Hydrogenovibrio crunogenus: one gene and its partner. The protein of the gene in region 2 interacts with the protein of the main gene of each other region in a pairwise test. Links are inferred from orthologs where the notes say so. Each region holds a gene or a part of one and is shown on either strand. Other genes may lie near its edges.

What was found. Proteins that work in one complex are often made in the same cells at the same time.
Region 1: the proteins of ligA (region 2) and leuS interact in binary tests that used the Escherichia coli proteins (3 or more experiments, as listed by UniProt). The link is inferred for Hydrogenovibrio crunogenus from one-to-one orthologs.

What each region holds. Positions count from the first base shown.
Region 1 is NZ_CP032096.1:538,227-542,094, reverse strand. Bases 1-3,191 are described here. They hold leuS (leucine--tRNA ligase), read right to left. Parts: upstream 2,835-3,191; coding sequence 201-2,834; downstream 1-200. Other genes in these bases: GHNINEIG_RS02505 (zinc ribbon-containing protein), read left to right, coding at 2,908-3,191; GHNINEIG_RS02515 (LPS-assembly lipoprotein LptE), read right to left, coding at 1-174. In the rest of the region: more of GHNINEIG_RS02505, read left to right, coding at 3,192-3,282; lnt (apolipoprotein N-acyltransferase), read right to left, coding at 3,354-3,868.
Region 2 is NZ_CP032096.1:1,367,798-1,373,063, forward strand. The notes cover bases 1-2,947. They hold ligA (NAD-dependent DNA ligase LigA), read right to left. Parts: upstream 2,510-2,947; coding sequence 491-2,509; downstream 1-490. Other genes in these bases: yjgA (ribosome biogenesis factor YjgA), read right to left, coding at 1-420; GHNINEIG_RS06560 (cell division protein ZipA), read right to left, coding at 2,516-2,947. Also shown: more of GHNINEIG_RS06560, read right to left, coding at 2,948-3,424; GHNINEIG_RS06565 (FGGY-family carbohydrate kinase), read left to right, coding at 3,573-4,883; GHNINEIG_RS06570 (HAD family hydrolase), read right to left, coding at 4,951-5,266. UniProt on the Escherichia coli protein: DNA ligase that catalyzes the formation of phosphodiester linkages between 5'-phosphoryl and 3'-hydroxyl groups in double-stranded DNA using NAD as a coenzyme and as the energy source for the reaction.

The sequences.
Region 1 (3,868 bases), 830 kb from region 2 along the record:
CCCATCGGTATTAACCAGTTGAATCGACTCGAAAGTGGCCACCGCATTCTTGCCGACCCCTTTTAAGTGAAAGCCGCAGGCTGTCAAGGTTGCAACCATGCCTAAAATCGCAACAAAACGTAGCCTGACAAGCCAGGCCTGGCTAGTTTGAGTCATGATTAAATATTGAGACATCTTATCCCTCACTTAAATAGATTGGATCAACCTTTCACGACAATATTCACCAGACGTCCAGGCACCACAATTTCTTTAACGATGTCTTTGCCATCGATAAATTTGGCGGCATGTTCGTTCGCTTTTGCCGCGGCTAAAATGGTGTCTTTATCCGCTTCGGCTGCCACTTCGATTTTGCCTCGCAATTTACCGTTGACCTGCACCATGATTTCAATTTCATCTTTCACCAAGGCCGCTTCGTCTACTGCTGGCCAAGCCACATTCAATACCAATCCATCATGTCCTAACGCTTCCCAAAGCGCTTGAGAGGCATGCGGCGTCATCGGAGACAACATTAAAATCAACATTTCCAAAGCTTCTTGCATCACCGAACGACCCGCTTCTGATTCGTCCTTAAAGCGCGAAATATCATTCAACAATTCCATGGTCGCCGCAATGGCGGTATTGAAATGCATCCGACGTCCCATATCATCGGTCACTTTCTGTAATGTCGTGTGTAACTTCAAACGTAAGGCTTTTTGTTCTTTAGTCAAACCATCATTCGACGTACAAGCCGCAACCACACCTGTTGAAACGTGTGCTTGCACCTGACGCCAAACACGATTTAAGAAACGATGAGCCCCTTCTACAGCCGAATCAGACCACTCTAAGGTTTGCTCTGGCGGTGAGGCAAACATAATATACAAACGCAAGGTGTCGGCACCGTACTGGTCAATCAAAGTCTGCGGATCAATCCCGTTGTTCTTAGATTTAGACATCTTAATAATACCGCCGTATTGTACTTCCGTACCGTCTGACTTTAATGTGCCTTTGACGATGGCGCCCTTTTCATCGGTGACTGGCTCGACATCCAAAGGCGAATACCAAGTTTGTTTGCCTTTTTCATCTTGTGTAAACCAACTGCCTGCCAAGACCATGCCTTGCGTGAGCAGGTTTTTAAAGGGTTCATCGGATGAGACCAACCCTTCATCGCGCATCAGTTTATGGAAAAAACGTGCATACAATAGATGAAGAATGGCATGCTCAATCCCGCCGATATATTGATCCACTGGCAACCAATGGTCTGCCGCAGCTTTATCCAACATCGCATTGTCTTCATGGCGAGAGGTATAACGGGCATGATACCAAGACGACTCAAAGAAGGTATCAAAGGTATCGGTTTCGCGATTCGCCGGGCCGCCGCATTGCGGACACGCGCATTTTTTGAAACTGTCCAGTTTCGCTAAAGGCGATCCCGACCCATCTGGCACCACATCTTCCGGCAAACGCACCGGTAAATCTTTTTCCGGAACAGGAAGTGCGCCACAGGCTGGACAATAAATGACCGGGATCGGGCACCCCCAATAACGCTGACGAGAAATCCCCCAGTCACGTAATCGGTAGTTGGTCTGTTTTTCTCCTAAGCCTAATTCGCCTAACACTTTCGCCATTTCATGCAAAGCTTGCTTAGATTTCAACCCATCGAATTGTCCGGAATTAACCAACACCCCTTTTTCGGTAAAAGCTGCTTCGGAAACATCTGCTTCTTCGCCCGCTTTCGGCGCAATCACCGCTTTAATCGGCAAATCATACGCCTTTGCAAACTCATAATCACGTTGATCATGCGCTGGAACCGACATCACCGCACCGGTTCCATACCCCATCAACACAAAATTAGCTGCCCATACCGGCACTTCGTCACCGGTAATCGGGTGTTTGACGCGAATCCCTGTATCAACGCCTTTTTTCTCCATGGTTTCCATATCCGCTTCAGCGGTGGAAATATGAGAGCATGCTTCAATGAAACGTTCCAACGGTTCATTATTCACCGATGCTTTTCTTGCCCAAGGGTGATCTGCCGCCACAGCCACATAAGTCACCCCCATCAAGGTATCAGGGCGTGTAGTGTATACCTTCAGATTACCATTTGATTCATCCAAGCCTGAAGCGATCGGGAATTCAATCTCCAACCCGGTCGACTTACCAATCCAGTTTTTCTGCATGGTTTTGACTTGTTCCGGCCAGCCTTCAAGCTGATCCAAATCTTTCAATAATTCATCTGCATAATCGGTAATGCGTAAGAACCACTGTGCGATTTCTTTTCGCTCAACCGGCACGCCTGAACGCCATCCTTTGCCATCAATCACTTGCTCATTGGCCAGCACAGTCTGATCCACCGGGTCCCAATTCACCACTGATAGCTTACGATACACTAAGCCTTTTTCCATCAAACGGGTAAACAGCCATTGCTCCCAGCGATAGTACTCTGGATGACACGTAGCCACCTCTCTCGTCCAGTCATACCCTAGGCCGAGCCGTTTTAATTGGTTGCGCATATAATCAATATTTTGGTAGGTCCATTTAGCGGGTGCAACTTGATTATCCATTGCGGCATTTTCAGCAGGCAGACCAAAAGCATCCCACCCCATTGGTTGCAACACATTTTTGCCTTGCATACGCTGGAATCGTGACACCACATCGCCAATGGTATAGTTACGCACATGCCCCATATGTAACTTACCGCTTGGATAAGGAAACATGGAAAGACAGTAAAACTTCTCTTTCGAGTCGTCTTCTTTCGCTACAAAGACCTGCTGCTCATCCCAAACTTGCTGGATAGCGGCTTCAATGGATTGTGGTTGATAATCAGTTGTCGATTCAGGCATGGATTCTGTTGTCATGTATCGCTTTCTTTTTGGTATGATTAAAGATAAATTAAATGAAAAAGATTATAACAAATTAGAGGATGTAAAAATGAGTGAAAATAAAATGTTGGCAGCCTATCGTCACATCTTGGAAAAAGCAAAAGAATCGCTCATTCAAGCGGACATGAAAAGCTGGGATTTACTTGGCAAAGCCGTACACAAAGTAGAAGAAAAAGAATCGGTTCTAGAAGAATTGAGTCGAGAGCAATTAGAGCAGGTTCAAGAAGATGTCAAAGCCGATATTTTTCAACTTGCCGAATATATGGAAGAGTTCAACGAGGGGGTAGAATCCTTTATTGAAATGGACCTGCCGATTATTGAAAAATATTTGGAAGAAAAAGCGCTTAGCTTGTCAGATCCAACAGATTTAATGATTTTAAAACTGCGCATTACGGCCGCAATGAATCCTGAAAAATCACTTTAATCTCAAATGAAAAACTGCCAGGCCTGGCAGTTTTTTATAATACATAACGTCTACTACTCTCTTTCGCATTTCTATTTTTTTGCCTGAACAAGTGGCAGCAACGCTATTTTTCGAGCGGCTAAAAAGCTCATCACAACACTGAGCAACAATAGCAAAGGGAGTTGCTTCCATTCCACAAAAGGCGTTGTGCCCGTATAAGGCTGCACTTCACCTCTCAACACCCCGGTTTCATAAGGTGGAATTTCTTGTTTGATTTGTCCATCCGTTCCTACAATGACGGTATAACCTGTATTAGTCGTTCGCGCGATCTCTCGTCCTAGCTCAATTGCGCGCATCTGCACATCCTGTACTTGCTGAGCCGGCTCAAACGTATGTGCAAACCAGGCATCATTACTCACGGTCACCAAATAACTGGAGGTTTTAGCCGAATCAGCCAACTCTTCACCAAAGGCCATTTCATAACAGACCGACACCCCTACTTTATGTTTCCCTAACGCTAAAGGCTCTTGATCGGGTGCGCCATGCGTAAATTCCGAAAACGGGATATCAAACATCAAACTTAAGGTTTTTAAGATTTTAGAAAAAG
Region 2 (5,266 bases):
CAACTGCATGAATTCATTCAACGCTTCATCTCCTTCGGAGACCAGACGATCACGCCATTTCTCCAAACGATGGAAATGCGCCGCTTGTTGTTTGGATTTTTGCTCTATTTCAAATAAACGCTGTTTAATTTGAGTGATTAAATCTTCATTTTTTCTTAAGTACTTACCGATATACAATTTTTGGCGCTTAATAGCCGGTCCGTTTCTCATTTCTTTCAGTAACAAGATAGCTTTAAGCAAATCATCCGGCAAGTTAAACGTCTTTAAAGTTGAAGGGGAATACTCCGATAACTGCTCACCTAAATCGGTAACCGCCTGGGCAGCTTTTTTGATATCCGTTCGGCTTTCAAACTCTTCTTGTTCCCAATCAGGTGTTTCTTTTTTTTGTTTGGTTCTGTTTACGTTACGAGGTCTGACCATATCGGTTCCATTATTGGGGTTATTTATATTTATAAGCGATCAAAGATAAGACGGTTTAAGCGTTTTAACTTTAATCTTGTTGTGGCATCATTGCAAGCCATTCTGATTCAGTCAAAACAGCCACACCCAAAGACTCTGCTTTGGTCAATTTTGAGCCTGCTTTTTCACCAGCAATGACATAATCGGTTTTGGCGGACACACTCCCTGTGATTTTAGCGCCTTGCGCTTCAAGCAACACTTTGGCTTCTGGCCGACTCATTTCCGACAAGGTACCTGTCAAAACAATTACTTTATTGGCAAAAGGGGAATCTTCCACGATTGGAGTCGTTTCAGGTGTTGGCCAGTGCATTCCCGCATCAAGCAACCCTTTTATAACCGATTCATTATGCGGCTCTTTAAAAAAGTTCACAATGTGTTCCGCTACCACTTCCCCCACATCATTAAGCATGATTAACTCTTCAAATTCTGCTTGTTTAATCGCATCCAAGTTTTTGAAATGATTTGCTAAATTTTTAGCAGTCACTTCCCCAACTTCAGGGATTCCCAAACTGTATATAAATTTCGCCAGAGTGGTTTCCAAAGAAGCCTGGATACCGTCAACCACATTTTGTGCAGATTTCTCAGCCATGCGTTCTAAGGTTGCCAGTCTCTCAACCGTTAAATGATAAAAATCATCGGGGTGCTTTACCCATCCTTTATCAACCAACTGATCGATCAACTTATCGCCCAGTCCTTGAATGTCCATCGCTTTTCTTGATACAAAATGATGCAGAGCTCGCTTACGCTGCGCAGGACAAACTAACCCACCTGTACAACGGAAAACCGCTTTATCCAACTCTTTAACCACATCTGAGCCGCATTCAGGACAGTGCTGAGGCATTTCAAACAATTCTGTGTTTTCTGGGCGCTGAGCTAGAACAGGTCCGACCACTTCTGGAATAACATCCCCTGCCCGACGGACAATAACGGTATCGCCAATACGGACATCCTTTCGCTTTATTTCATCCATATTGTGGAGTGTTGCATTGGACACAATCACGCCGCCGACAGAGACGGGTTGCAACCGTGCAACAGGTGTTATTGCACCTGTTCTCCCGACCTGAACCTCAATATCCACTAATGTCGTCCAGACTTCTTCAGCTGGGAATTTTCTAGCTATGGCCCATCGAGGCGCTCTTGCAGTGAATCCTAATTGTTGCTGAAGTTTAATGTCATTCAACTTGTAGACGATGCCATCAATTTCATAAGGCAAATCGGAACGTTTTGCTTGAATCTTTTCATAATAAGCATACATTCCTTCCAACCCACTGACGATTTCAGTCTGAGGATTGGCCGGCAAGCCCCATTCAACAAGTTGTCCGATCATTTCAGAATAATATTGCGGCAATCGCCAGTCTTCGCTTAACTCTCCCCAGCCATACAAAAAGAAACTAAGGTGACGTTTCGCAGCCACTTTGGAATCTAACTGGCGTAATGAACCAGCCGCGGCATTTCGCGGGTTGGCAAAAATCTTTCCTCCCACTTCTTGTTGGTATTCATTCAACTGCTGAAACGCAGACTTCGACATGAACACCTCGCCACGCACTTCCACCACTTCCGGCCAGTCATCACCAAACAGCTTTAAAGGTATGGAATGAATCGGACGGATATTATGCGTGACATCTTCCCCTACTTGCCCATCACCACGTGTGGTAGCTTGGACCAGCTGTCCATTTTCATAACGGATATTAATTGCCAACCCGTCCATTTTAGGTTCAGCAGAAAAGGTTAACGATTTCTGATCGGGGAGTTTTTCCTCAATGCGCTTCAAAAAGCTTTTCAACTCGTCATCTTCAAAGGCATTATCTAAAGAAAACATCGCCACAGCATGACGCACGGTTTGAAACTCTTTTAAAGGTTGGTCGCCAACACGCTGGCTGGGAGATTCCGATAAGATCCAATCAGGATGTTCGTCCTCTATCTTTAGCAATTGCTGGTAGAGGACATCATATTGTGAATCACTGATGATTGGGTCATCCAGCACATAATACTGGTAACTGTGCTGGTTTAAGGACTCAACCAGCTTTTGATAGGCTTTTTGATCTTGCATGGAAGTTTATATGGCTGAAGATTCATAAGCCACCGCGGCATCGCGCATGGCTTGCAAGTCAGATTCTTTCAATAAGTGTCGATTTGCATCATAAAGACGCCCATTCAAACGCTGCGAAATCTTGCGAGACATCATAATCATGTCATGCATTACTGCTGGAGCTTTAACGGTAGTTGGTAATTCCAATATCAAAACCACGCCTACTGTTTTAAGCTCACTGTTGGTAGGCTGATCTAACGGGAAAGTTCCAGGCTCTATCAAATTGGCTACACGGATTATCTCATTTCCCATCGAGTCATTTTTAACAAAAATACCTGTCTCTGAAGGTACCAGCCCAACCCCTTGTAAGGTTTGGTTGACTTTCGGCCACAGAAAATCATCCGTTCCCATGACAATAATGGCAAAAACTTGAGGCTCTTTTTGCTCAACATCAGCGTCAGACTCCGCTTTTTGAATACCTTCTTCAGGTATCCCAAAGCTGGGCTCATAGTCAGAAGCAGAAGCTGGTTCGCCTTCCGAGCCAATTGGCTTCATGTCCTCAACTTCCAACACCACATGTTTTGGCTTACGATGAGTCTCTATGTCGGCTTCCGTAGCGCCTTCTGCCGCCTTACTTTCCTTAGGCTTTTCTACCTCAAACTCTTGACCGAACGACAAGCCTAGCTGGGACTCTGGAACCTGCTCTGCCTCGTCTTCAACATGTAAACGATTTTGTGTTCGACTGGAAAGTGGAATGTGTGCTTCCCCCAACTCCTTTAAGGCGTTATAAGCATCTTGACGGGACGTGTTTTCTTTCGTCTCCGTCTCGTCTTGTGCTGTGTTATCGCTGTTGCGAGCTTTGACTTTTTGTAAAATATAAAGCCCAACAATGACAATAATTGCAAATATCAATAATACTTGTTGCAATTCGTTCATCCAGCACTTCCCTTAATTTTTTTTGAGTTGATAGAATACAATCTGAATGTAGAAAATTTTACTTTAATTTCACCATAAAGAAAAGTGAAGACACCTTTTAATCTGGTGTCTTCACTGATATTTTTTAAATAACGTGGGAAGACGTTGAATGCATAAATCCTCAAACCATTCTGAATTTATTTTAGGAATTGATGTCGGCACGTCTGGTATGCGTGCGGTAGTTGTTGAATCAAAAGGTTTTTCTGAAGAAAAGATTGTATTCAGCACCACCGTCACCATGCCATTTCCAGAACGGACAAGCAACCAAAGTGAACAAAATCCAGCAATTTGGTTAATGACGTTAGAAAAATTATTTTCTCAATTACAAAGCTTCAACAACGTTTCCAAGATAACCAAACTGGTTTTAGATGCGACCTCCTCCACTGTTTTATTGTGCGATCAGAATGGCACACCGAAAACGCCCGCCTTGATGTATGACGATAAACGGGCACAAACACAAGCGAACCTCATCAAAAAAGCGGGGCCAAATGAAAGTGGGGCTCATGGTGCTTCCAGCACTTTGGCTAAGGTCTTGTGGCTGGAAAACCATCTTCAAGCCACTCAGAGTCAACAGGACTTAAATGCATATTTCATTTGCCATCAAATTGATTTCTTAAATTATTTTTTGACCGGAAAGACAAACATAACCGATGAAAACAATGCCCTTAAGTTAGGCTATGACTCGATGCGCCAAGGTTGGCCAGAGTGGGTCAAAAAACTTGTCTCTATTCCGCTTCCCGATGTGGTCGCCCCGGGCACAGAATTGGCTAAAATTCAACCAGGCCTGACTCAGCAATATGGATTTAACCCCAATCTGATGGTATACACCGGCACCACCGATAGCATTGCCGCTTTTCTAGCCTCTGGCGCAAATCAAGTAGGCGATGCGGTCACATCTTTAGGATCCACATTAGCCATCAAACTTCTATCAGACCAGCCTGTTTTTGCCCCTCAATATGGGATCTACAGTCACCGCTTAAAGGGACAATGGTTAGTTGGTGGAGCTTCAAATGCAGGCGGTGCAGTATTGTTAAAATATTTTGCATTAGACACGTTGATTGAACTCCTCCCACAGATCCACATCGACAAACCAACACACTTACATTACTACCCATTGCTAGAACCAGGAGAGCGTTTTCCCATCTCGAATGCAAAGCTTCCACCCAAATTAACACCCAGACCGGATTCAGATATTGAGTTTTTACAGGCCATTATAGAAGGGTTAGTAGAAATTGAGGTGTTGGCTTATGAACGACTCTCTGAACTGGGAACCCCCAAAGTAAAAAGAATTTTTACCGCAGGTGGCGGATTAAAAAATGCAGTTTGGATGACGCTTCGAGCGCAACAACTCGCAGCTGAAATTGAACCGGCCAACAACACTGATGCCGCTTTCGGGGTCACTCGTTTAATCTCCAAATAAAAAAGCCCTTCTACAAAATAAAGGGGCTTTTCTATACCAAACTCTGAAAGTTTAGAAAACTTGAACTTTAAACTTCGGCAATCATTTTAACCAAGTCTAAATCCAAATAGGTTTTACCTTTGGCGTCACCCGATAATACCTCAAATGGTTCATCAGGCTCCCCCATATGATTCAATACCAATTCCGCTTGTGAAAAATCATCATTTTTGGTGTATTCATTAATTGTGACGATGGTACGGAGATTCGCTCCAGCAGACGACAAAATCCCGTTATAGGAATCTTCAAAAGCAATCGCTTGTTCTGGCTTCAAATTCATCTGCTCTAACGCCCAATCATAAATGTCCGGAGCTGGTTTTTTCGCAGGAACAATATCTCCCGCTGCA